4 regions of the Exiguobacterium sp. s102 genome follow, and region 2 is predicted to be linked to each of the others. Evidence: riboswitches for the same ligand, from Rfam matches in the RefSeq annotation. Region 2 holds a riboswitch; each other region holds the start of a gene.
What was found. A riboswitch is a leader RNA that binds a small molecule or an ion and turns the genes downstream of it on or off. The one in region 2 is predicted to bind S-adenosylmethionine.
Positions count from the first base shown of each region.

Region 1: linked by a shared signal. The riboswitch ahead of KNQ02_RS00550 (methionine ABC transporter ATP-binding protein) and the one ahead of KNQ02_RS10580 (LLM class flavin-dependent oxidoreductase) in region 2 are both predicted to bind S-adenosylmethionine.
Region 3: linked by a shared signal. The riboswitch ahead of msrA (peptide-methionine (S)-S-oxide reductase MsrA) and the one ahead of KNQ02_RS10580 (LLM class flavin-dependent oxidoreductase) in region 2 are both predicted to bind S-adenosylmethionine.
Region 4: linked by a shared signal. The riboswitch ahead of KNQ02_RS01485 (methionine ABC transporter ATP-binding protein) and the one ahead of KNQ02_RS10580 (LLM class flavin-dependent oxidoreductase) in region 2 are both predicted to bind S-adenosylmethionine.

Region 1 covers NZ_JACSML010000001.1:118,656-126,302, reverse strand. Annotated here, with positions in the region: gene KNQ02_RS00570 (SMP-30/gluconolactonase/LRE family protein) at 1-444, shown strand, start outside; gene KNQ02_RS00565 (MBL fold metallo-hydrolase) at 552-1,259, shown strand; gene KNQ02_RS00560 (alpha-glucosidase) at 1,910-3,517, opposite strand; gene KNQ02_RS00555 (aminotransferase class I/II-fold pyridoxal phosphate-dependent enzyme) at 3,684-4,871, shown strand; SAM riboswitch class I at 4,934-5,040, shown strand; gene KNQ02_RS00550 (methionine ABC transporter ATP-binding protein) at 5,124-6,137, shown strand; gene KNQ02_RS00545 (methionine ABC transporter permease) at 6,127-6,792, shown strand; gene KNQ02_RS00540 (MetQ/NlpA family ABC transporter substrate-binding protein) at 6,826-7,641, shown strand.
Region 2 covers NZ_JACSML010000003.1:162,158-169,804, forward strand. Annotated here, with positions in the region: gene KNQ02_RS10565 (ABC-F family ATP-binding cassette domain-containing protein) at 1-199, shown strand, start outside; gene KNQ02_RS10570 (SRPBCC family protein) at 329-787, opposite strand; gene KNQ02_RS10575 (ATP-grasp domain-containing protein) at 892-1,839, opposite strand; gene KNQ02_RS10580 (LLM class flavin-dependent oxidoreductase) at 1,836-2,894, opposite strand; SAM riboswitch class I at 2,967-3,071, opposite strand; gene KNQ02_RS10585 (DUF975 family protein) at 3,262-3,936, opposite strand; gene KNQ02_RS10590 (DUF2325 domain-containing protein) at 4,004-5,272, opposite strand; gene KNQ02_RS10595 (DUF817 domain-containing protein) at 5,365-6,144, opposite strand; gene KNQ02_RS10600 (YczE/YyaS/YitT family protein) at 6,303-6,971, shown strand; gene KNQ02_RS10605 (MarR family winged helix-turn-helix transcriptional regulator) at 7,128-7,577, shown strand; gene KNQ02_RS10610 (nitroreductase family protein) at 7,595-7,647, shown strand, end outside.
Region 3 covers NZ_JACSML010000005.1:107,047-114,693, forward strand. Annotated here, with positions in the region: gene KNQ02_RS12670 (NAD(P)H-dependent flavin oxidoreductase) at 1-879, shown strand, start outside; gene KNQ02_RS12675 (DMT family transporter) at 1,292-1,720, shown strand; gene KNQ02_RS12680 (Crp/Fnr family transcriptional regulator) at 1,732-2,409, shown strand; gene KNQ02_RS12685 (DMT family transporter) at 2,422-2,901, shown strand; gene msrA (peptide-methionine (S)-S-oxide reductase MsrA) at 3,299-3,829, opposite strand; SAM riboswitch class I at 3,937-4,043, opposite strand; gene KNQ02_RS12695 (M20 metallopeptidase family protein) at 4,114-5,286, opposite strand; gene KNQ02_RS12700 (putative quinol monooxygenase) at 5,375-5,668, shown strand; gene KNQ02_RS12705 (SH3 domain-containing C40 family peptidase) at 5,724-7,647, opposite strand, start outside.
Region 4 covers NZ_JACSML010000001.1:305,795-313,441, reverse strand. Annotated here, with positions in the region: gene KNQ02_RS01495 (MetQ/NlpA family ABC transporter substrate-binding protein) at 1-45, opposite strand, end outside; gene KNQ02_RS01490 (methionine ABC transporter permease) at 78-743, opposite strand; gene KNQ02_RS01485 (methionine ABC transporter ATP-binding protein) at 740-1,762, opposite strand; SAM riboswitch class I at 1,841-1,947, opposite strand; gene KNQ02_RS01480 (bifunctional cystathionine gamma-lyase/homocysteine desulfhydrase) at 2,007-3,173, opposite strand; gene KNQ02_RS01475 (PLP-dependent cysteine synthase family protein) at 3,166-4,089, opposite strand; gene KNQ02_RS01470 (S-ribosylhomocysteine lyase) at 4,086-4,550, opposite strand; gene KNQ02_RS01465 (class I SAM-dependent methyltransferase) at 4,554-5,192, opposite strand; gene KNQ02_RS01460 (thioredoxin family protein) at 5,742-6,020, opposite strand; gene gcvH (glycine cleavage system protein GcvH) at 6,122-6,505, opposite strand; gene KNQ02_RS01450 (arsenate reductase family protein) at 6,570-6,923, opposite strand; gene KNQ02_RS01445 (DinB family protein) at 6,959-7,414, opposite strand; gene KNQ02_RS01440 (acyl-CoA dehydrogenase family protein) at 7,486-7,647, opposite strand, start outside.

The DNA of each region.
Region 1 (7,647 bases), on a different contig from region 2:
GAAACGGCCAGTCTCTACCGTTTGCGTCACGATGGCTCGATTGATGTCTTGCTCGAAAGCCTCACGAACTCAAATGGTCTCGTCTGGTCAGAGGACGGAACGACGCTGTACCATATCGACACACCGACTAAAAAAGTCTACGCCTTTGACTACGCACCTGATCAGCCCTTGACGAATCGCCGCGTAGCAATCGATTTAGAAGAAGAAGATGGTTTTCCGGACGGCATGACGAAAGACCGGGATGGACATGTCTTCATCGCGCATTATGCCGGTTCTTGCATCACACGTTGGAATCTTGAAACGGGTGAGAAGCTCGCACACATCGAGTTCCCGGTTGCAAATCCGACGTGCCCAATCGCTTATGAAGATCGTCTGCTCGTCACGACAGCGGCAGATGGAGACGATTCTGCGCATGCTGGTGCCGTCTTCGAAGTCACGTATTAATTTTTGTTTACTCCTCGGTCCAGTCGAGGAGTTTTTTTGTAGACGTCTGTACTAAAACAGGTGATACTAAAGTATCGACGATTATTTTAACGAGGGAGTGAAACGCTATGCGGATCTCAACGATTGAACGACTCCATCAATTACAGACGACACCCTCTTTTTTCCCGGTCAACTGTTACCTTTTTGAAGAAGCCGACAGCCTGACCTTGATTGATACCGGGATTTCACTGAACGCCAAAGCAATCCATCGCGTCATCAAGTCCCATCACAAACCGTTACGTTCCATCATCTTGACGCATGCCCACGCTGATCATGTCGGTTCATTCGACTTCTTAGCGAATGCCTTTCCACTCGCCGAAGTGGCAATCAGTTACCGCGACGCAGCGCTTCTTAGCGGTGACGAATCGCTTCGTGAAGGAGAGACGACACCCTTAAAAGGGGGCATCCCGAAAAACATCAAGACACGACCAGACCGTCTGCTTGAAAGCGGCCAACAAGTCGGAAGCCTGAGCGTCATTACGTCTCCCGGGCACACCCCGGGCTCGATTTCCTTATGGCATGAAGGCAGTCGGACGTTGATTGCCGGAGATGCCTTCCAAACACAAGGCGGAATCGCTGTTTCCGGCGATACGCGCTGGCAGTTCCCGTTCCCTGCTCTCGCGACTTGGGATAAAGACGTCGCCTTGAAGTCCGCCCATCAATTGACGGAACTGACGCCCGACATCCTTGCGACTGGACATGGTCCTCTCGTTCTCGCACCGAGCTATGAAATGCGTGAAGCTGTCGATCGGTTTGAACAATTGTTAAAACGCTGATCCCACAACAATCTACCGAACCCTTTGTCTTGCTTAAAAAGCAGGAAGTGCGGGAGATAAAAGCGTAAGTATAGACAATTCATGCAGCCGATTTAGAGCGCAATCCGTCTTGAATCGCATTAAACCGAAAAAAGCAATCGTTCGCGCCCCTGTCGCTTTGAAGACGAGACGAGGAACTGATCGCATCTAGACATAGCGTATTCACTTCTCGCACACGTTTTTCTACACGCTCAAAGGGTCTGACTCAAAAGCGGGAACCACTCTCGATTAAAAGGAATCAGGACTTTTTCCATACGTATCTCAGTCAAACACTCAACTATCTGAAACAATAAACATTTGTACAGATATGGCCGATGATCCCGTCAAAAGTGGGTCATCGGCCATTTACTTAATGGAGGACGGGAACGTTCATCCTCGACCCCTGTGGGAAAAGGTAGCGCGATTCGCGGTGAGGATAACAAAACCGTCCGTCACTCTGATTGATGTTGGAGCGACTCTTGAGTCAGCTCCTTCTTTTTTCATCAGCCCGTTCGAAATCAGCGGGACCTAACTCTTGTCATGACCCTCGATCAGAATGTTCCTCAAAACCACGGCACTTTTTCTAGCGTGTCACTTTCTTGTATTTTCCTAAGATGAGACCCTTCACTATTTCACCGACTCGTTTGGTACAGACGCGCCTCATAGGGCTGTAAGATCTCACTTGCACTCTCTTCATAGTTCGAGAGAAGTAACTGTTCATTCGGTAAGGCGAATGTCGTTTCGACCTGTTCATCATGGACGTTCAAGACGATTCGCCACGTCACCCCTGCGAATTCCCGTTCATATACGTAAAGATAAGGATCCTGAATCGCCAAATCACGATACACGCCATACACCATGACAGGATGTTCTTTTCGTAATTGAATCAACTCCCGGTAAAACGCGAGAACCGATTGCGGATCCTGTTCAGCTGCCTGCACGTTGATTGTTTTATAGTTCGGATTGACCGTCATCCATGGTGCCCCTGTCGTAAATCCGCCTGCCCGGCTATCATCCCATTGCATCGGTGTCCGCGAATTATCCCGCGCCCGTAGCTGCATCGATGACAAGACAGTGCCACTCGGCTCTCCCGCTGCGACGCGCTCCTCGTAACGATTACGGAAGGCGACGTCTTGGTACAGAGAAGCATCCGAGAAACGAATACCCGTCATCCCGATTTCTTCTCCTTGATAGACATACGGGATACCCGGTAACGTGTGTAGCATCAAGCCGAGTAACTTGGCGCTCTCGACACGATAGCACTCGCTACCGAAGCGCGTGACTTGTCTTGTATGATCGTGATTATTCAAAAATTGTGAAGCGACGCCTTTCGGGTACAGCGCATCATACCACCGTTTTTGAATCTGTTTATACCGCAGCAGGTCCATTTCTTCCATGTCATCGGCGACTTCGAAATGAAACAACGTCTGTAACTCCTGACGTTCTTCGCTGACATATAACAGCCCATCTTCGGGACCGACAAACGGAATCTCCCCGACCGTAAACAATTCTTTCCCCGCAAGAACTTCCTGATGCATCTCCTGTAAAAATTCATGGACTCCCGGTTGATTGCCTAAGTAGGACAAGTCAAACGGATCCTCCACATCGTCAAACGCCGCTCGTTTTTTAATCAAGTTAATGACATCCATCCGGAAACCATCGATGCCTCGGTCGATCCACCATCGCATCATCGTGTAGACAGATTGACGGACGGCAGGCTGTTCCCAGTTCAAATCAGGTTGTTCTGAAGCAAACGAATGAAAATAGTACTGTTGCCGTCCTTCATCCCACGTCCATGGACTCGGCGCAAAATACGACCGCCAATTGTTTGGTGGTGTTCCTTTTTCCCCGTCATGCCAAATGTACCAATCTGACTTATCATTCGTTTGATCACGGCGCGACTCCTCAAACCAGTGATGTTGATTACTTGTATGATTGACGACAAGATCGAGAATGATTTTTAAGCCGCGCGCATGCGCCGATTCAATCAGCTGGTCCAAATCTGCCATCGTGCCGGCTTTCTCCATGATGCCGTAATAGTCAGCGATGTCGTAACCGTTGTCGATATCAGGTGATGTATAACAGGGGTTAAGCCAAATGACATCCACCCCGAGTGAGGCGATGTAGTCAAGCTTTTCAATCACGCCCCGCAAGTCCCCCATCCCGTCTCCATTCGAGTCGTTAAAACTCCGCCAGTACACTTGATAAACGACGGCTTCTTTCCACCAGGTCCGATTCATCTTTTCCATCTCCCGTCTAGTAGTCGATCGATTACTTGTCTAGTGTATCAAGAACGTCGTCTGAAATTGGAATGTTCTTCTAATTTTTAAGGGATTTTAAAAAACCTCTTTCATTTTGACTGAAAATTCGCTATTCTTGACGACAATACCCGAAGGAGGAACAGAGATGAAACATTTCGCCCCATCGATCGCCATCGATCGCTTGCCCGATCCCGTCTTCGCAGAACTTGCCCAACGGATCGGTTCCGTCAAAGCCGCAGGACACGACGTCATCACGCTTGGTCAAGGAACACCGGACCAAACGACACCCGTACATATTCTCGATGCTTTAAAACAAGCCATCGATGATGCAAGCAATCTCCAATACCCGCCGTTTCGCGGACATGATTTCTTAAAACAGGCCGTCGCTAATTTTTATGAATCAGAATTTGGCGTGTCGGTTGATCCGGCGACAGAAGTCGCGATTTTACTCGGAAGCAAGGCCGGCATCGTCGCCCTTCCGCAGACGATCGTCAATCCCGGTGAAGGGGTCATCGTCCCGGATCCAGGTTACCCGGATTACTTATCGGGCGCAGCACTTGCCGGTGCGTATCCGATCACGCTTCCGCTTCTCGCTGAAAATAGCTTTTTGCCTGACTATGATCTCCTCGATTCGCTTGACGTCGAACGAGCCCGGATGTTGTTCCTCAACTATCCGAGTAATCCGACCGGTGCGACAGCGACGGCAGCGGCTTTTGAACAGACGGTCGCGTTCGCTGATGCACATGACATTTGCGTCGTCCATGACTTAGCGTACGGCGGGATCAGTTTCGATGGTCCGACGCGGAGTTTCCTCCAGACGGAAGGCGCTAAGCATGTCGGGATTGAGTTGTTTTCACTCTCTAAACGGTTCAACATGTCCGGCTTCCGGATTGCCTTTGCAATCGGTAATCCGTCCGTCATCGCGAGCATCGAAACATACCAGGAACACCTTTACGTCAGTGCCTTCACACCGATCCAGCATGCAGCGACGGTCGCACTTTCAAGCGACCAGACATGTGTCCGTGAACTGAGCGCCTTGTATGAGACGCGACGCGATGCGTTGTTCGGTGCATTAAACGAAATCGGCTGGGCAGGACCGGTTCCGGGTGGTTCGTTCTTCGTCTGGCTCCCTGTTCCGTCCGGCTTCACGTCACAAAGCTTCACCGATCACCTGCTCGACGAAGCGCACGTCGCCGTGACACCGGGTCATTTCTTTGGTACATACGGTGAAGGTTACGTCCGGATCAGTCTGATTGCCGATGTCGACCGACTCGTCGAGGCTGTCAAACGAATCGGGACCCTTCAGCTCTTCCAAACCGCCGTTGCCGAATAATTCTGAAAAAACGTTTGACAGATGGGAATCATTTCCGTTAAAGTAAATCCCAACAGCATAGCTACTTATCGAGAGCGACCGAGGGATTAGGCCCAACGACGTCCGGCAACCACCAGTAATGGAACGGTGCCACATCCTACAGAACTTCTTTTGTTCTGAGAGATAAGTTACGAAATTCTACAATTCGTCGCTTTTTTCTGGTTGCTCTCTAACTGGAAAAAAGCGATTTTTTTGTATAGGGAGGGAAACATCATGATTGAGTTCGCACACATCACAAAACAATTTGTCCGTGACCGTACACCGATTTTTGCATTAAACGATGTCAACTTAACGATTGAACAAGGGGAAATTTTCGGCATCATCGGTGAATCCGGCGCCGGAAAAAGTACACTCTTACGGTTGATTAACGGACTCGAGACACCGACGAGCGGTACGGTCATAGTAGACGGAGCCAATCTATCACGTGTCTCCAAAACGTCTCTCCGCAAACTCCGTCTCCGGGTCGGTATGATCTTTCAACACTTTCAACTGATTCAGTCCCGCACCGTTGCCGACAATATCGCGTTCGCCTTAAAGGCTGCCGGTGTCAAACGGCGTGAGTTCCCGAAACGGATTCAAGAATTAACGGCACTCGTCGGACTCGAAGGATTCGAGACGAACTACCCGAGCCAACTCAGTGGTGGACAAAAACAACGCGTCGGCATCGCACGAGCGCTCGCCAACAATCCAAACGTCTTACTCTGTGACGAAGCGACATCAGCGCTCGATCCCGTGACGACGCTCCAGATTCTCGATTTACTGAAAGATTTGAACGCCCGGCTCGGTTTGACGATCATCCTCATCACCCACGAAATCGACGTCGTCAAACAAATTTGTCACCGCGTCGCCGTCATGGCGCACGGTGAAGTCGTCGAAGTCGCTTCGACTTACGCCATATTTAGTCAAGCCGAACATCCGGTCACAAAACATTACGTCGATACGGCACTCCAAATCGAGTTGCCGGAACGGATTTTACGGACGACACCCGGCAAAGTCATTCGACTTCAGTTCACGGGTGAAAAAACAGGTGAGAGTACCTTATCTGAAGCCATCAAACAATTCGATATCGCAGTCAGCATCCTGCATGGGAAGGTCGACTACATTCAGGACGTCGCGTTTGGCGTCTTAATCGTCAGTTTGACGGGACCGACACTGCACGTGAATCGTGCCTTAACCTGGCTCGAGGGACAGTTGCACGCAATCGAGGTGATTCAAGATGTCGCTTGACCGGTTTACGACAATGCTTCCCGACTTAACGAAAGCACTCGGAGAGACGGCCTTCATGGTCGGCATTTCACTCGCCTTCGCCATCATCATCGGAATTCCACTCGGGATTTTATTATTCATCACCGACCGCGGACTCTTTTTCCAAAACGTTTTCATTCGAACGACGTTGGACTTCGCCATCAACATCGTCCGCTCGTTACCATTCATCATCCTACTCGTTGCTTTGATTCCATTGACGCAACTCATCACGAAGACGACGATCGGTCCCGCTGCCGCCTCGGTCAGCTTGAGCGTCGCCGCGATTCCGTTTCTCGCCCGACTCGTCGAAACCTCACTCCGTGAGATTCCACCCGGCTTGATTGAAGCAGCAGAAGCGTGCGGGGCGAAACCGCTTCGCATCATTATCAGTGTTCTCCTTCCGGAAGCATTGCCCGGAATCATTCAAGGCTTGACGTTGACCTTGATCAGTCTGATCGGATTCTCAGCGATGGCAGGGATTGTCGGTGGCGGCGGAATTGGTGACCTCGCGATCCGGTTCGGTTATTACCGGTACGATAACGTCGTCATGATCATGACGATCGTCGTGCTTGTCGTCATCATTCAAGTCATTCAGGCACTCGGCAACCGGTTCGCACGTGTCGCCGATAAACGATAACTTACAAATAGAGAACGCAAGGGAGAGATTACGATGAAAAAACGCTATGCCTTTTTAGCAACAGGATTATTAGGAGCAAGCATCTTAGCCGGATGCGGTGACAGCAGTGCAAATGAAGAAACGAAGTCCATCAAAATCGGGGCGACGAGTGGTCCGTATAGCGATATGGTCAAAGAAGCGATTCAACCGGGACTCGAAAAGAAAGGCTACAAAGTCGAAATCGTCGAATTCAGTGATTACATTCAACCGAACCTTGCCCTCGGGAGCGGTGATATCGATGCCAACCTGTTCCAGCACTCGATTTATTTAAAAACGTTTGCGAAAGAAAAAAATCTCGATCTCACAGGGTTGATCACTGTCCCAACCGCACCGATGGGATTATACAGCAAGTCCTATAAAACGTTGGACGATGTCAAAGAAGGTGCTGAAGTCGCGACACCGAACGATCCGACGAACCAGGCACGTGCTTTGAACCTGTTAGCGGATCAAGGTTGGATTGAACTAAAAGCAGATACCGATCCATTGACCGTCTCAGAAAAGGACATCATCAAAAATCCAAAGAAACTCGTCATCAAACCGCTTGAAGCCGCTCAGCTCCCACGCGCTGTCGAAAGTGTTGATATTTCAGCTGTTCCCGGAAATTTCGCACTTGCTGCGAAGTTCGACTTACTCGATGCACTCGCACTCGAGACGATGAACGAGCAGTACCGCAACTTAGTCGCTGTTAAGACAAGTGACGAAGACAAACAACTGGCCAAAGACTTAACCGCTGTCGTCAAATCGGATGATTTTAATGAAGTGATCGAAAAATCATTCAAAGGATTCAGCAAACCAGACTGGGCGAATTGAGCAGGA
Region 2 (7,647 bases):
CACAGCACTCAACGATGGCTTGATTGCTTACAAAGGTGCGATGCTCTTCAGCTCGCATGACCATCAGTTCGTCGAAACAATTGCGAACCGGATCATCGAACTCACACCAAACGGAATCGTCGATAAAGAAACGACGTACGATGAGTACCTCAACAACGATTCAATCCAACAACAATTGACTGCGTTATACGCACATTGATTTGTCTACTGTCCTCGTTAATCGGGGGCAGTTTTTTGTAAATACGTTTATATTTTTTTGTTAAGTATCATCTTCCTTACTTAAAAAGGTACGCCTATTCTCGCAGTAATCGAGAGTAAGCGTACCTTTTTATTCTTGGATTTGCTTCACTTCTTTTTCGAGCCGCTCGAGAAATCCTTTGACGATTTTCTCGTTTTCACGTTCTCCGCCTAACGATAAGAGACTGCGACCGACGAAGTTGACGCCTTCATTTTTCCCCGTGTAAATCAAACGGCAGCTCGTCGCATCGATTCGCTTCAGCGCAAACGACATCTCAAGGCGAAACATCTTCGCTAACGTAAAACCAATCGTATTTTGTTTATAGTCCGGTTCATTCGTATAAGCGAGATCGGTCACGATGTAGGTTTCAAGACGATTCCCTTGCATGTAGGTTTGCCGGTACGTCGATCCGACGACGCCCGGCTTACGTTCAATCACCTCATGCTGGACGACACCCGGAATGAGTCGTTGCAGTCGATCGTGATCAAACAGATGCCACGCCTGTTCGATTGGAATCGCAAGTACTTTTTCTTCACGCCACGTCACCATGACACCACCTCCTTTTAGTTTAAAAATACCCTGATGTCCGTCGTTCTAACGCTCGACTCCGGCACAATCAGGGTATTTTTCTTACTTCAAGTGGTTTTTGATGTTCACTTCACGGTTTGACGTTCTAACGCATGACCTAGGAATGTTGCGAGTTCCAGCATCCCGAACTTCCCAGCTGCCGCTTCAGCGTCCGAATTGTAATTCGTATTCGTATTGACGTCGTACGTATAAATCGTCCCGTCTGCATCCTTGATGAACTCAATCCCGGCGACCGCGATTTTATTTTCTTGCAGGAACGCTTCATACTGGGCGATGATCGGGTCATCGAACCCGTCGACAATTTGGAATTTCATCGGTGTCTCTGCCGCCTCTTCTCCGACCGGGCAGAACAAATCATCGATGACACAAGCATCCGCGGGGCAGAGCTCGAATCCTTCCGACGTATCGACACGGACCGCATAGACGAACTTACCACCGACGAATTCACAACGCGTAATGTAGGGTTCAGGTGCTTGAATGTACTCTTGAATCAACGTGATGCCGTCGACCGGCTCATCGAATGTCGGTCCGTCAAGATACGTCTCGAGTGCTTCAATCGAGTGGAACAATTGAACGCCGAGTCCTTTACCGGCACGATTGTGTTTCGTGATGAACGACGATACTCCGATGTTTTGAGCGGCTTGGACGATTTGATCACGTCCGACGGCTGCCGTCGTTTTCGGAACACGGATACCTGCTTTTCGTAAGGCGGTGTATTGGTTGACCTTACTGACCTCGAGTCGTAACGCACGGGTTCCGTTGAAAACGGTCCGGTCATGTTCTTCGAGCCAAGCGAGGACCCCTTCCGTCAATTCTGGTGCATAGCGGTGCCCGCGCGTATGGGACGAGGCACTCATCCGGCTGTAAAAAACGCCTTCCGGTGGTGTTTCATCGAGCGGGACGACCCCTTCGTTGAGGTGCCACTGTTCATACGGTAAGTTGAGTTCCTCGAGTCGCTTGATTAAATGATCCGTCCATTCCTGATTTTCGTGTAAGATATGAATTTTCGTCATTTTAGTTGACCTACCTTTCGTTTCGCTTCGACGCGTGGCATGACCTCGCGGGCAAAGCGTTCCATTTCTTCGAGTTGCGGAGAAAATTGAAGCAAGAGCAACGTCACGCCGACTGCTTCAAATTCAAGAATCCGTTCTGCGATTTGATCCGGCGTCCCAATCAAGTTCGGACGCAGTCCCCGGTTTGAGACCGAATAGTCATTTCGTTTGACCTGTTGTTCGAGTTGCGATTTACTGACGAAGTCGTCATACCCGGCATATCCGGCACCGTCTTCTTTAACGTTCGTAATCCGGTGCCATTCTTCGAGCGCCGCTTCTTCCGTCTCGCGACAGATGATGTAGGCCGCCAGTCCGAAACTCGCAAGCGGCTGCTTCCCGGTCGCCGCGCGGCGGGTTTTCATATCCGTAATTTTCGTCGCGACTTCATCGACCGTTCCTCCATGTATGACATAGGCATCACAGTGATTGACGATCGTCTGTTTCCCCGTCTCACTCTCACCACCAGCGTAGAGCTTGATTCCGGGACGCTGAACGGGTTTCGGGTGAAGCTCTGCCCGTTCCAGCTGATAGTACGCCCCATCAAAACTATAGGGTGATGCGTCCGCCCATAATCCTTTCATGACCGTCACGAATTCTTCCGTCCGGGCATATCGTTCGTCATGGGCTGTAAAAATCCCATTGTATTGACGGGCTTCTTCCTCCCACCAGGCCGAGACGACGTTGAGCGTAAAACGTCCGTTACTCAACTGATCGAGGTTCGCCGCCATTTTTGCTGTCGTCGCCGGATTATGAAAACCGGGCCGGACGGCTGTCATGATTTCCAACCGTTCCGTTGTCGCCGCAATCGCCGCTGCCGTCGTCCACGCCTCAAGACTCGGTTCGGCTATTCCTTTAATGTCGTTTAAGTTCAATTCTGCAATCAATGTCGTAGAAAAGCCAATCCGTTCTGCCGTCTGTGCGACTTGTTTCGCATAATCGAATGTCGCTGGCATTTGTTCATCCTCGACGTTTCGTAACCAACCCCCGAAGATTGGTAACCAAAATCCGTATTCCATCCCCTGTGCCCCCTTTTTGCATAAAAAATCGCTCTTTTCGTTTAGAAAAGAGCGACGAATGTCTACTGTCGGCTCTTATCTTCAAAGGAATAAATTCCTCTTGGAAGTAGCACCTTCCGCTCATGCGGGGTTGCTGAAGTGTCGTCGGGCCAGTCCCTCGACTTCTCGTGATAAGAATAATTGAAATTAGCGTACATCTTTTAGCAGAGTAAAGCAACCTTTAAACCTTCTTTTCCTATCGGAATTAAAAAACATTTGGAAAATCACTCTGTTTCTTGATACTTCTTTGTCTAGAAGCTAAAAACAGGAATTGCACATCGGTTTAAGATGGCAATCCCTGCTTTGTATGGTGCTGTTCAAAATCAATTCATTCTGGTGATACGAACGGTGAGTCATTGTGATTTGCATCCATCATGACTGTCCGGCGACCAGTCGTTGAAACTTCTTCGCCCCGTACGCGATCGTAGAACTTCGCGATTGTGACACTGAAGTATGGTCCAATCCAAAGGAAACCAATCCCGATCGTAACAATTCCGAGCAAGAACCAACCAATGAATGAAAGGACGAGGAAAAACGCCTCTTTTTTGTGTCCATCCATCATTTGGCGTGAACGTGTAATGGCATCAAGGATGCCAATCGATGGTTCGTCCCGAATGATGTAATACGTCAACATGTAAGAGAATGACTTAATGATTCCTGGAATGATGAAAAGTAAGAACCATAGCCCTAAGAAAAAGGTTTGGACGATTGACACTCCAATGGCTTTCAAGAACATTTTGTACGGCTCAAACAAATCGGCGACTTTCGTCTGCTCGTCTCGGGCGACAGATAGGGCGAGCCATGACCATCCCATTGCAACCGGTAAGGTCAACACCGTCAAGAGCATACCAATCAAGTCGATAAATTGGAAATCCTCTTCGGGTGAGGACGCAAATCCGTTCGGAACGCCTTGAATGATTAAGAACAACAACATCATTAATGCCATGAAGCCCCATCGTCCCTGCAACGACTCGCGCGCTGCTAATTTTAATTGTTTTGACATCGAAAGATCCTCCTCAAAAATAAGTGCTACCTTTCTTTACGGTTTATTTTTGAGGAGGTTTCACTTTTTAACGCTCGTCTTTTAGTAAACGTTGGACCATTGCTTTTTCAAGTTGTTGCTGGCACGCCGTATACAAAGAGCGTCGTCCATCGAGTCGTTCAATCGCAAACGGAATATCGTGCTTTTTTGCTTGCACGAGGACATGTGCCGCTGCTGCGTGAGAAACCCGACTTTTGACGACGACGATCGCATCTGTCTTTTTCGCGAGACAGGCAATTTTTTTCGCAGCTTGGGCATCACCGCCAAGATGGATTAATTCGACTCCCGTCTCCGCAAAGAAGTCGCGGTAGACGGCGCGCTGTTGCTCATTACCGACGATGACGAGACGCATGCCGTCGTAGGAAGCAAAATCGAGTGCCGTTTTATCGACGAATTCGATTGGTTGACCTGGTAATGTCGTCGTATCGAGACGTTCGAGTTGCTGGACTTTCTTTTCCCGGAGGCGCCGCTCTTTTTTGACTTTCTTCGCCTTCGGTTTCCGTTGCATCATCTTGTCGTAGCGTCCTGTTTTCGCCTGTTTGTTTGCAGGTGACGCAGTGGCGGACTCGGGCGAACCATTCGATACGTCGCGTGCCGGTAATTCCGTCATGGTCGGTACTTCATAATGAAATGCGTGTTTCCAAACAATCGTCAATGTCTCCGGATGACCTTTCCACATGACGAGGTCGACGAGTTGACCTGCTTTCAGTTGGAAGAACCGCATGTCTTCGAGTGGTGTCGTGTAATAGAACGGTTTTCCCGTCTCATCTTGCAGTGGACCGTCAATCGTCGCTTCGATGATGCCATGGTTCTTGACGATACACTTTTCAAAAACGATTCGCTCTGCAAGTGGTTTTACTTGATCCGTCGCGACGACGGCTAAGATTTCAAGCGACGTCCGGCGCTCATCTTGATGTAGGACTTGGACACGGACTTCCATCCCATGCTCCAGGTTCCAGTCACGGATTTCTGTTTCTGAGACATGACTGTTTGGCCATTCCCGTAACGAGCCGCCCTTTAATTGCCGTTCGAACGTATAGGAATACCGTTGTTCGACAGTCCGTTCAACTTCTTCCTTCCGTTCCTGGATCATTTTGATCGGGAGGCTAGATGGTGTTTCCGGACGTTCTACTAGTTTCGTCGTTGTTTGACGTGGCGCGTAGTACTGCGACAGCTGGACCCATTCATCGATTCCGTTGATTTCTTCAAGTAACAAACCCCAGTCGTCTGCTGTCTCGACGATGTTCAGTTTGCTTGTAACTAACTCCTTCGCTCGTTCGATTACGTGATGCATCATGTTAAAAACCCCTTTGCTATTTTTTCCAACTATAGCAAGGTCAAGATGCTTCACCCGTGTAAAAAAACAACCGGGTATTTTTTTATTACGGGTTACGATTTAACTTCGACTGCGGAGTCGCCACTTCGGTATTTTTCGACGACGACAATCAAGACGGTAATGATGACGAGTAAGAACCAAGACGATAATTTGCCAAAATCGACAAGTGCCCAGCCCTCTTGCTGATGCGGATAGACCCAGCCCTTAAAAAAGGTGACGATGTTTTCCGCCAGCCAAATGAACCAGGCAATTAGTAAAAATGATAAGACAAGCGGGAGACGGTAAACCGTATCCTCTAGTCGGAAGTAGACCCACGATTTAAAGAAGACGACGATGACGAGTCCCATCAAGAACCACCGTAAATCGAGCATCCAGTGGTGCGTAAAAAAATTTAAGTAAATCAAACTCCCGACAGCAAGTGCGAGGGTCGGACGTGGAAAGGACGTAAACCGAAGCTCAAGTCGCCGAAACGCCTGACAGATGTAACTCGCGACACTGGCATACATGAAGCCCGCATAGAGCGGAACACCAAACACTTTCGAAACAGCGTCTTCCGGATAACTCCACGAGCCGACGTGGACTTTAAACAGCTCAAGTCCTAATCCGATGACGTGAAAAATAAGAATCAGCTTGAACTCTTCTTTCGTTTCATAACGAGTCACGAGTAAGGCGACTTGGACGAACAGACACCACAGTAACAGGATGTCATAACGGGCAATCGGTTCACTCGGCAAATAACGTGATAAGGCGAGTGCAGCAAAGATGGCTACTGGAAAGATACAACAGAGCGCTTCAAGATATGTAAAACGGATGAGATGGCGGATCAATCGCATCGACGTCCCTCCTCTTCTTTCTTTAAGTATACGAGACGTTCGCCGTACCTCCCTCCTTCTCAAGTTGGACATTCGACAATTTGTTGCTTCTGCTTTAGTCCACGAACGTGATACAGTTAACGAATACGTATCTTATTGAATCGAGGTGACACGCAACGATGTTCAAACGTTTCCATACGTCCTGGTTGCTGCGCGCAACGTTGAAGTGGTTCTTATTTTTAAGCGGTCTCTTTTTACTCGCCGTCGGTTCCTCCATCATGATCACCGCTAACCTCGGTGTCTCGACTTGGGATGTCCTGCATCTCGGTCTTCAAAACAAAACACCTTTGTCAGTCGGGACGGTCATTCTTCTCGTCGGTCTGCTGCTCGTCCTCGTCAAATACTTACTCGACCGGATTCGACCGCAAGTCGGGACACTCGTCAATGCAATTTTCGTCGGTGTCTTCATGAACCTCGTACTTGGTTCTCATTTGCTTCCATCGTTCTCAGCTGTCTGGCTAAACGCCTTATGGCTCATCTTCGGTATTTTCATCATCGGCATGGGGGCAGGGCTATACGTCGCCGTCGGATACGGCGCCGGTCCACGTGACGGATTGACCTTGACGTTAGCGGATCGTTTCGGAACCTCAATCCGGATGATGCGGACAATCATGGAGATAACGGCATGTGGTCTTGGTTGGTTACTCGGTGGCCCCGTCTTTTTCGGGACCATCCTCTCAATCTTTTTGATTGGACCGTTTCTTCAATTTTGGTTAGTCTATTTCCGGCGGATGATTGCCGCAATCGATGCTGGGGTCGTTCGACCGAACGAACAAAAAATCAGCTGAGCCGCCTGACTCGATATCGTTTCGAAAGAAATGGTATCTTTTTTTCGTGGATGAAGCAGATTAGTTGCACCTAGAAAATATACACGTTATATTCGTTTACATATCAATCTTTGATACGTCAAAGGTTTCTTGGGACGAAGGGAAGGATGTGATGATTTGAGTATTTCTTGTACGGAAAAAGGACGCCTCATTTATGCGCTCGTCTCGGTCAATAAGACGATCGCGCAAAAATTTGATTTATGTACAGATGGCTTCAGTCAGACTCGGATGGACTTACTAGCCCAACTCGAGGTCGGAAAGACGATTAGTCAAAAAGAATTGCAACAACGCGTCAATGTCGACAACGCTGCCGTGACGCGACATTTAAAACATCTCGAAACGAACGGAATGATTCAACGTGTCCGTTCTGAGAGCGATAACCGTGTCATCCTCGTCTCATTAACTGCAGAGGGTGCCACGCGTATCACACAATTGCGCCAGCAAAAAGATGACTTCTTGGAAAGTCTGTTAACCGGCTTTACTGAAGAAGAACAAGATCAACTGGCACAAATGATTCAGCGCATTGAAGATAACGCGTTAACATTATCTAAAACTACTGCCCGATAAAAAAGGAGAGCTTACTCATGACAATACAAACATCTACTGACTTTATGGAAATCGTAAAAGGCCGTCGTTC
Region 3 (7,647 bases), on a different contig from region 2:
AATGTCAGTCATGCTGCCTTAACGGCAGCCGTCTCGAATGCCGGTGGTTTAGGAACACTCGGTTGTGGCACACGTTCGCCGGAAGAAATGCGCCGTTTGATTGAGCAGACCCGTCAATTAACAACGCATCCGATTGCCTTGAACATTGCGATTGGTGTCTCGCCGCATACGGAAGCCCTGATTGAATTAGCGATAGCAGAACAGATTCCGGTCGTGTCCTTATCAGCCGGAAACCCAGCACCCTATACTGAACGTTTACGGACGGCCGGAATTACGACGATTGCGGTCATCGCGTCAGTCAAACATGCATTAAAGGCAGAAACGGCCGGGGTCGATTTGCTTGTTGCAGAAGGTGTGGAAGCGGCAGGTATCAATTCACCGCTCGAGCTGACGACGCTGACACTGGTTCCGCAAATCGTGGATCAGGTCACGCTTCCCGTCATCGCGGCTGGTGGAATTGGAGACGGTCGTGGCCTTGCAGCCGCTTGGATGCTTGGTGCATCCGGTGTTCAACTCGGTACGCGGCTGATTGCGACGCAAGAAGCAGTCGTTCATGCGAACTACAAGAACCATCTCGTAGAAGCAACGGATCTTGAGACACGAATCATCGGTCGTTCCGTCGGTCGTGTCCGGCGTGTGTTAAATGGACCGTACGTTGCTGCACTACAAGGTGTTTCATCGCTTGATGAGTTTAACGCGAAGACGACAGAAGCGTATCACGTGACGGGTGCGGTCGATGGTGACGAGGTCAACGGGTATGTCAACGCCGGTCTCGTGTCTGGTCTCGTTACAGATATTCCGACCGTATCTGAATTATTCGAGCGGATGCAACAGGAAGCGTATACGCAAATTGAACGGGTGCGGGCGGATTATATGTAATCGAGAAGTGAGGCGGATTGTAGACAACGTGCGATCGGGAGATTAAGCGTCGTTATTCGTTGCTTTCCTCGGGCGAGGCGCAAGCCGTTGCTCCTTGATCCTAACGGACAACGCGCAGGGTCTTGCCTGCCTCTGAACGTGCGTTAAAAAACGCACTTTTCCCCGTAGGAATCAACGAAACACGACGTTTTTTTTAGATAATACCGCTTTGAAGACGAGGCGAGACGGGGAAGCGCGAACGGATTGCATCCCGATATCTCATGGTTACGCCTCTTAATCGATTATCTACACGCTGAAGACGGGCAATCCGTCTTTTTTTATACAATTTTTTAAAATGGGACATTTGTCCTTTTCAGATAAGGTGAAAATAGTGTCTACTCATAACAGAAGAAACAAAAGGAGGTGCCTTAAAGTGCAGGGAGTTATATTCGCATTAATGAGTGGACTATTCATTGCGTTGCAGGGGATTTTTAATGCCCGTTTAGGAGATGCCATTGGTCCGTGGTTTTCGGTGACGATCGTTCATTTCGTCGGATTGATGGGGTGCTTAGCGATTTATAGTGTGGTTCGTGACCGGAAAATCGGCGGTTTTCGACAGCTTCCGCTCCTCTATGCCAGTGGCGGATTGCTTGGCGTACTCGTCGTCGTGACCGAACTGACGTCGATCCAGTTACTTGGCATGACGTGGGCGATGTGTTTGTTGCTCGTCGCACAAATTTTATGTGCATTCGTGATTGATTTGAACGGCTGGTTTGGTGTCATCAAAAAAAGGAGTAACCGGGGACAGTGGATCGGGATCAGTTTGATGCTTGCCGGAGTTGCGATTTTTTCACTGTCCTAAAGGGAGGGCCTATGCAGACGATTGAGACCTATTTAAAACAGTACGACTTAGCGGATATTTTTACGGAGACCAGTAAAGGCTATTTACGCATCGAAACGTTTTCGGAAGGGGACCTGTTATGTGTGACGGGTGAACCGATTGACCGGATGTATTTCATCGTCGAAGGAAAAATTAAAATCTCTGCAGCATCGGCTGAAGGGAAACAACGGATTTTACGCTTTAAAAAGGCGATGACGGTGATTGGTGATGCGGAATATATCAATCAACGGGAAGTCTTGAATACCATCGAGGTGATTACGGACGTCGTGGCACTCAGCATTCCGTATGCGATCTTACGTGAGCACAATACGACGAACACCTTTTTACAATTTTTACTGCGGGTCATTACGACCAAGTGGTACGCGGACTCGAAATCAGCATCATTTCATGTCCTCTATTCGGTCGAAGAACGATTTGCCGGATATCTGTTATCGATTACCTCGGACGTTTCCGACAGTCTGTTTTATCAAGAGATGCGAACGTCGAATCTCCATGACGTCGCCGATTGGCTCGGGACGAGTTACCGTCATTTAAACCGTATCATCTCAACACTTTGTGAAGAAGAAATCTTGGCGAGACGACGCGGGAAAATCATTATTTTAGATGTAGAGCGGATTAAAGAAAAAGCGAATGGCAATAGTTACGAATAAGGAGGGGCTAGCATGGGACTAGGTATGTTTTGTGCGATTACGGCAGGAATGATGATTAGTTTACAGACGGTATTGAATGCACGGATGAGTCATGCGTTCGGGGCATGGGCGACGACGACCCTCGTCTTTTTTGTCGGGTTCATCGGTTCACTGTTTGCGCTACTCGTATTTCGGGGTGGCACATTCTCGAACATTCAAACGGTCGAACCGCTTTATTTATTCGGTGGTCTGGTCGGTGTCGGTGTCGTATTTTGTGTGATGCGCGGGATTCAGCTGCTCGGTCCATCGATTGCGATTTCGGTCGTCTTGATTTCGCAACTGAGTTTTGCATTATGTGTCGACTTGTTCGGTTGGTTCGGTTTACCGAAGCTTGAGCTTTCGCTCGGACAAGTCGCTGGATTGCTTGTGATGCTAGCCGGTATTTTTGTGTTGAAACGATATCAAATCGTAGAAATCGAATCTTCGGATGAGTTGTCGGAAAAGGTATCGTAATTCTTACGGTTAACTCTGGCAGTATAAAGTCGATTTTTTAGCGCGAAGACGAATCAGTAGTTGTGGAATGAAAGATTCGTTCTTTTCGTTGCTTTCCTCGGGCGAGGCGCAAGCCGTTGCTCCTTGATCCTCACGGACAACGAGCAGGGTCTTGCCAGCCTCTTGGCAGCGCGTGTTCACGCGCTTTTTCCCGTAGGAGTCAACGAAAAACGAAGCTTTCAGGGTGTACCGTAGAGAAAATCATAGAGTAGTGTTAGAGCGCAATCCGTCTCGAATCGCTTTGAAGACGAGGCGAAACAGGGGAGCGCGAACGGATTGCCTCTTGTTATAGCATATTCACTCTTCATAAGAGTGTATCTACAAACGAAAAGCCCGCACGAAGCGGGCTTTTTTTAGTTTAGACAGATACTTCTTCTTTCCAAGCCACATCGATGAATTCATCGCGACCGGATGCTTTCCGGTCTTTTTTGTAGTGCTCCGGATTCTTTTTGTGGAAGTTTTGATGATAGTCTTCTGCTGGATAGAAGGCTTGTGCCGCTTCGATTCGTGTGACGATCGGCTGCTTAAAGCGATTGCTCGCAGCAAGCGCGTCACGTGAAGCAATCGCAGCAAGGCGCTGTTCTTCCGTATGATAAAAGATGGCAGGTGCGTATTGTGTCCCACGGTCCTGGAACTGTCCGCCGGCGTCAGTCGGATCCGTTTGCGGCCAGTAAAGTTCGAGTAACCGCTCGTATGAGAATAACGCCGGATCAAATGTAATCTCGACGACCTCCGAATGACCGGTCGTGCCTGTTTTTATTTGTTCGTATGTCGGATTTTCGATTTGTCCTCCTGTATAACCGGAAACAATTCCGTGAATACCGGGCAGTTCTTCGAATGGTGTCACCATGCACCAGAAACAGCCTCCTGCGAATGTTGCTTTTTCCATCTATATCTCGTCCTTTCCGCTGGCGGTAGTCGCCCTGTAATCATTCGTGCTCTGACAGCGAGAAAACGAAAACGACTCCTTTGCTTGGTTGCAAAAGGAGTCGTCGCTTTTTATCAACCAAAGCTTGCGCTTTGCTGGTCGTAGCACCTTGCCACTGAAGGCAGGTTGCTGGGACGTCATCGATCCAGATCTCTCAGTCCACTCTTGATAAGTGTTATATGAAGTTGATTAAATTCGTTATCATTGATGTGATAATAGCATCTCTAAAACGACAAAGTCAATCATTAAGATTGTAAGGCATGCAGGACGGTCGCACCTAGAGATTTCGCGCCGACGAGTAGTGCCCGTTCATCGATTTCATATTTCGGATGGTGTTGCGGATAAATCGTACTCCCGTCCGTTTTGGCGGACCCCGTAAAGAAGTAGCTTCCTGGGATACGCTCTAAATAATAGGCGAAATCGTCTGCTGCCATCATCGGTTTGAGTTCTTTGACATGGGCTTCACCTAAAAATGCCGTCGCCTCTTTAACGAGATTTGTTTCTACCGGATGATTCCAAAGGGATGGATAACCCGTCGTAAAGTCGATGGAGTAGCTCGCACCGATTCCGGCACACGTCGTCCGAGCAACTAAATCGACCTGCTGGCGTAACTGGTGACGCAGCGCTTCGTCGAATGTCCGGATTTCACCGACAATCCGTGCCTCACCAGTAACGATGTTCGGAGCCGTTCCGGCATGGAATGAACCGATTGCGATGATGGCAGGTGAAAACGGATCAACTCGCCGACTGACAAGGTGTTGGAGATTACAGACGAGTTGTGCCCCGGCGACGAGTGCATCTTGTGTTTTATGAGGGGCTTGCGCATGACCACCCTGTCCGTGGACAACGATTTCGAATTCATCGATGGCGCACAGCGTATGTCCTGCGTGATAGCCAATTGTTCCGACAGGTAAGTCATTTTCGAGATGCGTACCGAAAATTGCATCGACCCCGTCAAGACAGCCGTCTTCAATCATTTGAATGGCACCACCCGGGAAGACTTCTTCCCCGTGCTGATGAATGAACACGATTGTTCCGTGAAGGTCTTCTTGCAGTGCTGTAAAGGCCGAGGCAAGACCGAGTGCAATCGCCGTATGTCCGTCATGTCCACACGCATGCATGACACCCGGATGAATCGAACGGAAGGCGAGATCCGTTTCCTCCTGCAGTGGCAGGGCATCGAAATCGGCCCGAATGGCGATGGTCTTTCCAGGATGTTTTCCTTTGAGGGTCGCGACGATCCCGCTACCACCGACGTTCCTGCGGTAAGGGAGACCAAGCTCATCATAAAATGAGGCGATGGCGTTTGGTGTCCGCACTTCTTGAAAAGAGAGTTCCGGGTGACGGTGCAGATCACGACGTCTTTCAATGATTTGTTGTTCGAGTTGATCGAGTTGAGTGAAGAGTTGCTGTTGCATCATAATCATCCTTTCAGGTTTTTGAGGTATGACTTTCTATAAAACGGGTAGAGATAGGAGTAATGAATGATGAGGAGGAAAACAAGTCATGGGAGAAATTATTGTCAACGCGGTCATCACAGTCAAAGCAGGTTTAGCCGATCAAGTCTTTCCGATTTTAAGTACGGTCTACAAAGCTTCACAAAACGAGCCGGGGTGCTTGCGTTATAGCTTACATCAATCGATTGAAGATGAACATCAGTTCATGCTGTATGAAGTCTATCAAGATGAAGAAGCGTTAGAAGCGCATATTGCGTCAGACCACTATAAAGCGTATCGCGAGCAAATCGAATTGTACTTAATCGATCGCCAAGTTACGAAATATGCGGAAATGACATTTTAATGTTAGCTAAAAGAAGCGGACCTCCCGGGTTAGGGAAGGTCCGTTTTTTTAATCATTACATTGATTTGAAACCGAGGAAGTGCTCACGCCAGTGCGGCTCGTAAATTGAACTGATTTGCAGTTGTGATCCTCCGGCATGAATGAAGTGTTTACTATCTAACATGATCCCGATATGCGAGGGGCCATCCGTATACGTGTTTTCGAAGAAGACGATATCCGAGCGTTTTCCGGAACTGATACTTGTGCGTTGATTTGTAAAGAACGCTCCGTACCAGTAACCGCGGACATTCGTCCGTCCGCCGTATTTTCCGGCTTGGTTCGTCGCATAATGAATCAAGCCGGAACAATCGAATCCACCATTCGCCACGTTTTGTGATCCCCATGTGTACGGAGTACCGATATGGGCAACAGCAGCTTGAATCAACTTTTCGCCACGTGAATTATTTTTCTTGTCAACTTTTGTTTCGCTCGTCACTGTAAGGGCCGTCACCGGGATGTAGACGGGCGTCCAGCCGGACTGAATGACATAGAAATTACCGACGCGGTAACGCGGATACACACGCTTGCCTTTTTCGACCAACCCGGCACTTTTTGGACTGGCAGGTGTGTCATAAAATGAAGTCGTTGCTTTGACCGTATAGACTTTTGAACGATTGATGGCTTGCTCGTTATATCGCATATCCGGTTTGCTCGTTCCGATATAAGGATTGAGGACGTAACCCGTTTGACCATTCGGTAGACGGACTTGCCAAAAGTCATCATCAATCGATTTTAATCCGATCAATTTCGTTCCTTTGCTTAAGTGACTCGCCGGACGACTGTAGGCGACGTCAGCAGAAAAGAGTGGTGTCTGGTTGAAATGGACGTAAAAGACGGTCCCGACTTTGGCTTTAGATGTCGGTTTATTTAAACCGAGCCGACTTGAGTCAACGAATCCGAAGCGTGATCCGATTTTAACGCGTGTGTAGTAACCGCTTTTTCCATAGGTCGTGATTAATGCTCCTTTTTTCAGTGTCCCAATGTTTCCGCTAAGACTGGCTTTTGGATGGACGACCAACTTGTCTTCGGTCACGTAACGTGTTCCTGTCGTCGCATACAGATCTGCTTTCGTTGCTGCGAGCGAACTCGTCAAGACGTATGCATATTCACCGCGGAAGATGATTCGGCTATAGGCGCCGCTCGTCCCGTAAATCGTCAAGAGCGTGTTCTTTTGATGATGCTTAAGAACCGTACTTGAACTGCTTGGGGATTGCTGGATCGGTGTTGTTTTTTGGATGTACAGGCGATTTGTTTTGGCATAGACTTTTGATTTCGCGAGTGAGCTCGTCAAGACGTACGCATATTCACCGCGGAAGATGATTCGGCTATAGGCGCCGCTCGTCCCGTAAATCGTCAAGAGTGTATTTTGTTTATGATGCTTCAAGACGGTGCTCGAACTGTTTGGCTCCACCTGAATCGGTGTCGTTTTTTGGATGTACAGGCGATCCGTTTTGGCATAGACTTTTGATTTCGCGAGCGAGCTCGTCAAAACGTACGCGTATTCGCCGCGGAAGATGATTCGGCTATAGGCACCGCTCGTCCCGTAAATCGTTAAAAGTGTATTTTGTTTATGATGCTTCAAGACGGTACTCGAACTGTTTGGCTCTACCTGAATCGGTGTCGTTTTTTGGATGTACAGGCGATCTGTTTTGGCATAGACTTTTGAGTTCGCGAGCGAGCTCGTCAAGACGTACGCATACTCGCCACGGAAAATGATTCGGCTGTAGGCACCGCTCGTGCCATAAATCGTCAAAAGTGTATTTTGTTTATGATGCTTCAAGACGGTGCTCGAACTGTTTGGCTCTACCTGAATCGGTGTCGTATCTTGGACGTAAAGCCGATCGGTCTTTGCGTAGACGACGGAATCGCCGAGGTGCGCCGTCAATACGTATCCGTAGGTATTATTGATTCGGACGCGGGAATAAAGACCAGATGTCCCG
Region 4 (7,647 bases), on a different contig from region 2:
GACGGATACGGCTGCTGTACCTACGAATTTTTTCCAAAGTTTCATGAATAATTCCTCCCAAGTTAACTAAAATAGTATTATCGTTTATCGATGGCTTTTACGAGCAGGTCACCAATAATTTGAATGATGAAGACGATGACGAGAATCAACAATGTCGCGATAGCGATGACATCGTTTTGAGAACGCTGGAATCCTTCGATATATGCCATATCCCCGAGTCCTCCACCACCGATTGCCCCGGCCATTGCCGTGTAACCGACGAGCGCGACGAGCGTAACGGTGATACCCGAGACGATTGCCGGAAGAGCTTCCGGAATCAACACTTTATAGATGATTTGGAACTTCGTCGCTCCCATTGATTCCGCTGCTTCGATGACACCTTTGTCGACTTCACGGAGTGCGAGTTCGACCATCCGCCCGTAAAACGGTGCCGCCCCAAGAATCAGTGCCGGAAGTGCTGCTGTCGGCCCTAAGAACGACCCGACGATGATGAGTGTAATCGGAATTAATAAAATCAACAAAATGATAAACGGAATTGAGCGGAAGACATTGACTAAAAAGCTGAGCACGGAATACACTGCCCGGTTCTTAAACAACAAGTCTTCATTCGTCGCGTATAACAACAGACCGATGACCAGTCCGAGAACAAATGTCGCGATTCCGGCAACAACTGTCATATAGACGGTACTGCCAGTCGCCGTCCAGACCATTTCCCAATCAAGGTCGTTAAAAAATGTACTCATCGGTGATCCACCTCCACTTCCACGTCACTCGCTTGAAGCTTCGCGATGACCGCTTGTGTTTCATGTGCCGCACCAATCAGTTGGATGAACAACGTTCCGAGTGCACCGTCTTGCGTCTGTCCGACGTTCCCGCCAATGATATTAAATAATAAGGTCGAATCTTTCATGACTTCTGCGAGGATCGGACTTTCTGCTGTCGAACCGACGAATGTCAGCTGGACGATTTTCCCTGTCGGATAGCGCTCACGAAGTTTCGCGAACGTCAACTCGTTTTCTGTAGACGACGTCAGTTGTTTGACGAATTCTTTTGTCATCGCTTGTTTCGGATGCCGGAAGACTTCTGAAACAAGACCCTGTTCGACGATTTTTCCGGCCTCCATGACGGCGACCCGGTGACAGATTTTTTGAATGACGTGCATCTCGTGTGTGATCAAGACGATCGTCAGTTTTAGTTTTTTATTGATGTCGACGAGTAACTCTAAGATCGAGTCCGTCGTTTTCGGATCAAGGGCGCTTGTCGCCTCGTCACATAATAAGACGTCCGGGTTTGATGCCAGTGCGCGGGCAATCCCGACGCGTTGTTTTTGTCCACCGGATAGTTGTGACGGATAAGCGCCTTCGCGACCGTCGAGTCCAACGAGTTGAATCAGCTCGGAGACCCGTTCTTTCCGGCGTGCTTTCGGATATCCGCCGAGTTCGAGCGGGAACATAATGTTTTCTTCGACCGTTCGTGACCAAAGCAAGTTGAAGTGCTGAAAGACCATCGAGACATTTTTCCGGACGCCGCGTAATTCTTTCGGTCGTAACGTCGTCATCTCGACACCGTCAATTTGAATCGAACCGCTTGTCGGTGCTTCTAACATGTTCAGCAGGCGAATCAAGGTTGACTTCCCTGCACCGGAATAACCAATTATTCCGAAAATTCCGCCGCGCTCAATCGTGAGATCGACGTTTGCGACAGCTTCGACTTCGCCGCGCTTCGAGCGATAAATCTTTCCTACATCCTGTAAACGAATCACTACTGTCCCTCCTAAACATAAAAAAAGTGCGCACGTTTTAGAGCAAACGCGCGCACTTTCAGTACACAAAACCATTTGCTCTCATCTTGCAGACGTTCGTCTGCTGGAATTAGCACCACTTCGGAAATAAATTCCGCGGTTGCCGGGTTTCATCGGGCCAGTCCCTCCACCACTCTTGATAAGAGTTATCGGTATTTAGTTGTTTTTAATATATTTTGAATATTAGCAGGGGTTATTTTGCTTGTCAAACAGTTTTTTCAGAAACTTTTTCGAGCAAACTGAAAGCATGCGTTAAATCTTCTTTCAAATCCTCTGCATCTTCAAGTCCGACCGAGATTCGGACGAGACCATCCGTGATGCCGAGTTCCGCCCGACGTTCTGCTGGAATCGATGCATGTGTCATCCGTGCCGGAACGGAAATCAAACTTTCGACCGCCCCTAAGCTTTCAGCAAGCGTGAAGAAGTGTGATGCTTCCACAAGTTTCTCTGCATTTGCAGCTGAACCGACATCAAAGCTGATCATCCCGCCGAAACCAGTCGCTTGTTTTTGCTGGATCGCATGACCGGGATGCGATGCAAGTCCCGGGTAGAAGATGTTCGAGACGACGTCTTGCGCTTGCAGGAAGCTGACAAGTTCATGTGCTGTCTCTTCAATCGCTTCCATCCGGATACCGAGCGTCCGTAATCCACGGACAAGCAGGAAGCTGTCTTGCGGTCCGAGAATTCCACCCGTCGAGTTTTGGATGAAGTGAAGTTCTTCGCCGAGCGTATCATCGTTGACGACGACAAGCCCTGCGACGACGTCCGAGTGTCCGCCGATGTATTTCGTTGCACTATGCAGCACGATATCTGCCCCAAGCGCGATTGGTTGTTGCAAGTATGGTGTCGCGAACGTGTTGTCGACGACGAGCTTCAAGTCGTGACGACGCGTGATGGCTGCGATCGCTTCGATGTCCGTCACTTTTAATAACGGGTTCGTCGGTGTCTCGACGTAGAGCATCTTCGTGTTGTCCTGAATCGCCGCTTCCGTCGCGCTGAGATCCGTCGTATCGACGAATGTCACTTCGATGTTGAACTTCGGTAGGACACGTTGCATCAAGCGGAACGTTCCGCCGTAGACGTCGTCCGTCATGACGATGTGGTCGCCAGACTGAAGCAGATTGAAGACAGCATGGATCGCCGCCATTCCTGATCCGAACGCGAATCCACGGACGCCTCCTTCAAGATCAGCAATCAATCGTTCGATGCTCGTCCGCGTCGGGTTTGCTGTGCGCGAGTACTCATACCCGTCTTTTAATTGACCGATTTTTTCTTGCTTATATGTGCTCGTTTGATAGATTGGCGGTGTAACGGCACCCGTTGCCTTGTCTACACCCGTTCCTCCGTGAATCAACGCTGTTTTTTTACGCATGTGTCTCGTCCACCTTTTCAAAGATTTGTTGGCTCAAATACCGTTCTGCACTGTCTGCGAAGACGGTGACAATCGTACTTCCAGGATGGCGCTGGGCGATATCGAGCGCCGCGGCGAGTGCCGCTCCTGCTGAACTGCCGACGAGTAACCCTTCACGTGCCGCCAGTTCATGGACCTTCGTAAAAGCATCCGAATCAGAAATCGTATGAATTTCATCGACCAGGTCGCGAGAAACGAGACTTGGCCATTTAGCTGTCCCGATTCCTTCTGTTTTATGCGGTCCGGCTGACCCTCCGTTGAGGACGGAGCCTTCCGGTTCGACGATTGCCCCTTTTGTCCCGAAGCGTTCTTTTAAGAAAGCCGTCGTTCCGGCAAACGTTCCACCTGATCCGCATCCGGCGACGAACCAGTCGATGTGACCGAGTTCCGCCACAAGCTCCGGACCAAGTGTCCGCTGATAAGTGACCGAATTTTCTTCGTTTTCGAATTGGAGTGGCACATAACTGTTCGGAATCGTTTGTCCGAGTTCTTTTGCCTTATCGATTGCGCCTTGCATATCGAGTTCAGTCGGCGTGTTGACGACAGTCGCGCCGAGTGCCCGCATCAACGTCTGTTTCTCTTGACTGAACTTTTCCGGGACGACACAAATGACTTGTAAGTCATATTTTTTAGCGGCGAGCGCCAAACCGATGCCGGTGTTGCCGGCAGTCGGTTCGATGATCGTTCCGCCTGGAGTCACGTACCCCTGTTCGATTGCGGCATCAACGAGTTGGATACCGAGGCGGTCTTTGACGCTGCCCCCAGGGTTCATCCATTCGAGCTTCGCCAAAATCCGCGTACCAGCAGGCAAATCGAACGAAGTAATCTCGTACAGTGGCGTATTTCCGACGAGGTCTCGGACTGACTTCGCGATCATCCGAAGACGATGTCCCATTCGTCGCGACCGGCAAGCATTTTCTCGGCATAGTGCTTCGCTCCTTTAAGGTCATGTGCGCTCGCAAACCCACATTGCGTTTCGTTTTGTGCCGGAATCACTTCAGCCGCTAAGACGTCGTTCAGTGTCTTCTCGACCAGTTCACTCATTTTTTCGACTGAGTCAAAGTTCATCATCGCCATGTAGAAACCAGTTTGGCAGCCCATTGGCGAAACATCGATGACGTCGTCCGAATAGTTGCGGATGTTTTCAGCAAGTAAATGTTCGAGTGTGTGCATCGCACGCATCGGCATTTGCTCGACGTTCGGTTGTGTGAAACGAATATCATATTTGACGACTTGGTCGACTTTACCTTCTTTATAGCCTGCTACACGAATATATGGTGCTTTGACTTTCGTATGGTCCAAGTTAAAGCTTTCTACGTTCATTTTTTTGATTGTCATGATTTATTCCCCCATTTTCTCGGCTTCTACGAGCCAGACGAAGTGATTGTATTGTGTGAATGTCACGTCAAATCCGCGTGACGTAAAAATCTGTTCCATGACTGGAATCAGTGGATAAAATTCGCGTTCTAAATCTTCTGCAAGGTTGTCAAACCCTTGAGTTTTTGCTTCTGCAATCGTTTCTAGACGTGCTGCCTCAGAAACGAACATCGTATCGGCATAGACGATTTTTCCGTCTGCCGGTAAAATCGCTGCCATCAAATCGACGGCCTGTCCTTTTTCTTCATCCGTCAAATGATGAAACGCATAAGTCGAGACAAAACTTTTTGCCTCTGCTGCTTCAAACGATAAGAAATGACCATCTTGAACAGCCAGCGCCGGAATTTTATTGATTAAGATGTCGCGCATTTCCGGACTTGGTTCAATCGCCAGCACCTGCTCATGACGCGCAAGCAAACGTTGCGTCAAGTTGCCTGTTCCTGCGCCAAATTCGGCAACAGGTGACATCGCTTTTTCAGCGACCGTCTCTAATATTTCGTCATAACGGCGAAAGACTTCTTTGTACTCCGGATCTTGCCCCGTTACTGTGTCGTCGTAAGATGACGCCCACTCTGTAAATACATCCATGAAACGTACTGTCATGCCTTTTCGTCCTCCGCATCCCGCTTTTAATTCCGACTAATCGGATATGAATTAAAGTATTTTTCCTTAATCGCATTGTAGCAGGGACAATTCTGATTAGCAAGGCGACAGCTTCAAAATCTTTCGGAAACAAAAAAAAGGCGTTGCCGGAGAACCGACAACACGAATAATGTGGTTAGAAATGCAACGAAGGAAAACCCAGCTCTGATGCGAACTTCTTCGTTCGTCACATCAGAGGACGGCGCCCTTTCGAACTATAAAAGCAAGATGTCACAGTAGTCAGATCGACCATTCGAATCCACCACCTCTTTTTTGAACCGCTTCGTCTTTGGGGGACGACTTAAGGGGAAACAGAAAAAAAGATTTAGGATGTCATTGAATGGTTCTAAATACGAGAAACATCAGGTTCTATACCTCTGCCAGACTTCCTATAAAAGCATTTCTAGAAGTTGATATGAATATACCATTCATAAATTGTCATTGTCAATGAATTATTGTAAATATTCCGACAATTTAACATAAAGAAAAATCATCCTATGATTTTTCTTGTTATTCTGCACAAAACGCAAAGACATTTTGGACGTTTTGGAACGCATATAACCGCTCTACGACTTGATGATCCTTTACTTTGAGCAATGCCGGCACACTCATGACTTGCGCCTGCTCTAGAAATTCAGGAATGAAATTTCCATTCGCTTTTTGGATCCATTCCTCGTCTTTCGTCGCTTCGACGATGTCGAGCATCCGACTGGCGATGGCACATGTGCCGCACATCGGTGCATAGACATACAACAACCCGTTTGCCGGTACTTCTGTTACTTCCTTCATCTTGACCCCTCCTGTTATCCCGTGCTTCTGAAGCCAGTATACAAAAAAAAGGACAGCGATGAAACGAAATCGTTTCACCCCTGTCCGTCTTACCTTAAGTATTACTCGTTAATCATTGATTTGTATGCCGCAGCATCCATCAATGCTTCAACTTGTGACTCATCTTCTAGCTCGATATCAACCATCCATGCACCTTCAAATGGTGATTCGTTAACGAGTTCTGGGGAATCCGAGAGTGATTCATTGATTGCAACGACTTTCCCTGAAATCGGTGCGTACAACTCTGAAACCGTCTTGACCGATTCAACCGAACCGAATGGCTCGTTGATTGAGATCGTATCTCCGACTTCTGGAAGCTCAACGAACACGATATCACCGAGTTCGTGCTGTGCGAAATCCGTGATTCCGATTCGTGCTTTGTTGCCTGTTACTTCGACCCATTCATGCTCTTCCGAATACCGTAGATTGTCTTTGACTTGACTCATTTGCGATTCCCCCTGTGTTCTATAGTGGACTAACGGTTTTAGTATACCAAATTCAATCGGCTTCTTAATACCATTTTCCTTGATACATCTCTTCTTTAAATCCAAGTGTGACATCTGTCCCGTCCGTGACGATTGGACGTTTCAACAGCATGCCGTCACTTGCGAGCAAAGCATACTGCTCTTCTTCCGACAAGTCGGGTAAACGATCTTTCAGACCAGCCGCACGATAGGATTGACCACTCGTGTTAAAGAATTTTTTCAGCGGTTCGCCACTTTTTTGATGGAGTTCGCGAATCGTCGCGGCACTTGGTGTCTCGTTGACGATGTGTTTGTAATCGACTTCGACGCCGTTGTTTTCAAGCGCCTTCTTCGCTTTGACACATGTACTGCACTTTGGATAGCCATACATCGTTACCATATTTCATCACCTCACCTTTAAGACTAGCAGATGGATCAGTGTTCCTTCAAGCGCGCGAGTGCCGCATCAATTTGATCTTGATGATGGTGATCGTGGGCGATGAACGACGCGACGAACTCACGGGGACAAAAGCGCCCTTCATACGTCTGTTCATACTGCGCGTCCGTCAACCGTCCGAGTTGCGTCACGAGTTCGCTTCGAACCGCGATTGCTTTTTTCAGTAACGTCAGTGCGTCGACATGATGCGCATATTCGACCGCTAACCGGTTGAACTCATCAAAGTCCGTCTCGACTAACGTCAGTCGATCGTCAGGGAGCTTCGCGACAGCATGATCGAGGTAATACCGGTCCCACAGGAACAAATGGCCGACACACTCCTGTACCGTCCATTTATCGATCGCGAGCGGCGACTGCCACTCTTCATCCGATAAACGCTCGAGCGATTTGTAGTAGTCGACTGCAAACTGAAGTTCTTTTACATCTTTACGCATCGCTATTCCCTCCTCAAAAAAATTCGCCTTTACAGAGATTTTCCCTGCAAAGGCGAACTCGTAAACCTGACTTAGACGAGATATTTGTTAGCTTCAATCAAACGTTTCGCAATCGCACGTTTCGTGCCGATTGAGTTGATTGGTTGGTAACGGCTGAATTTCTTCAGTGCCGACAGCAACATCCGTAACTCGTCTCCACTTGCTGCTGCGTAGAGTGTTTCTTTCGCGTCACG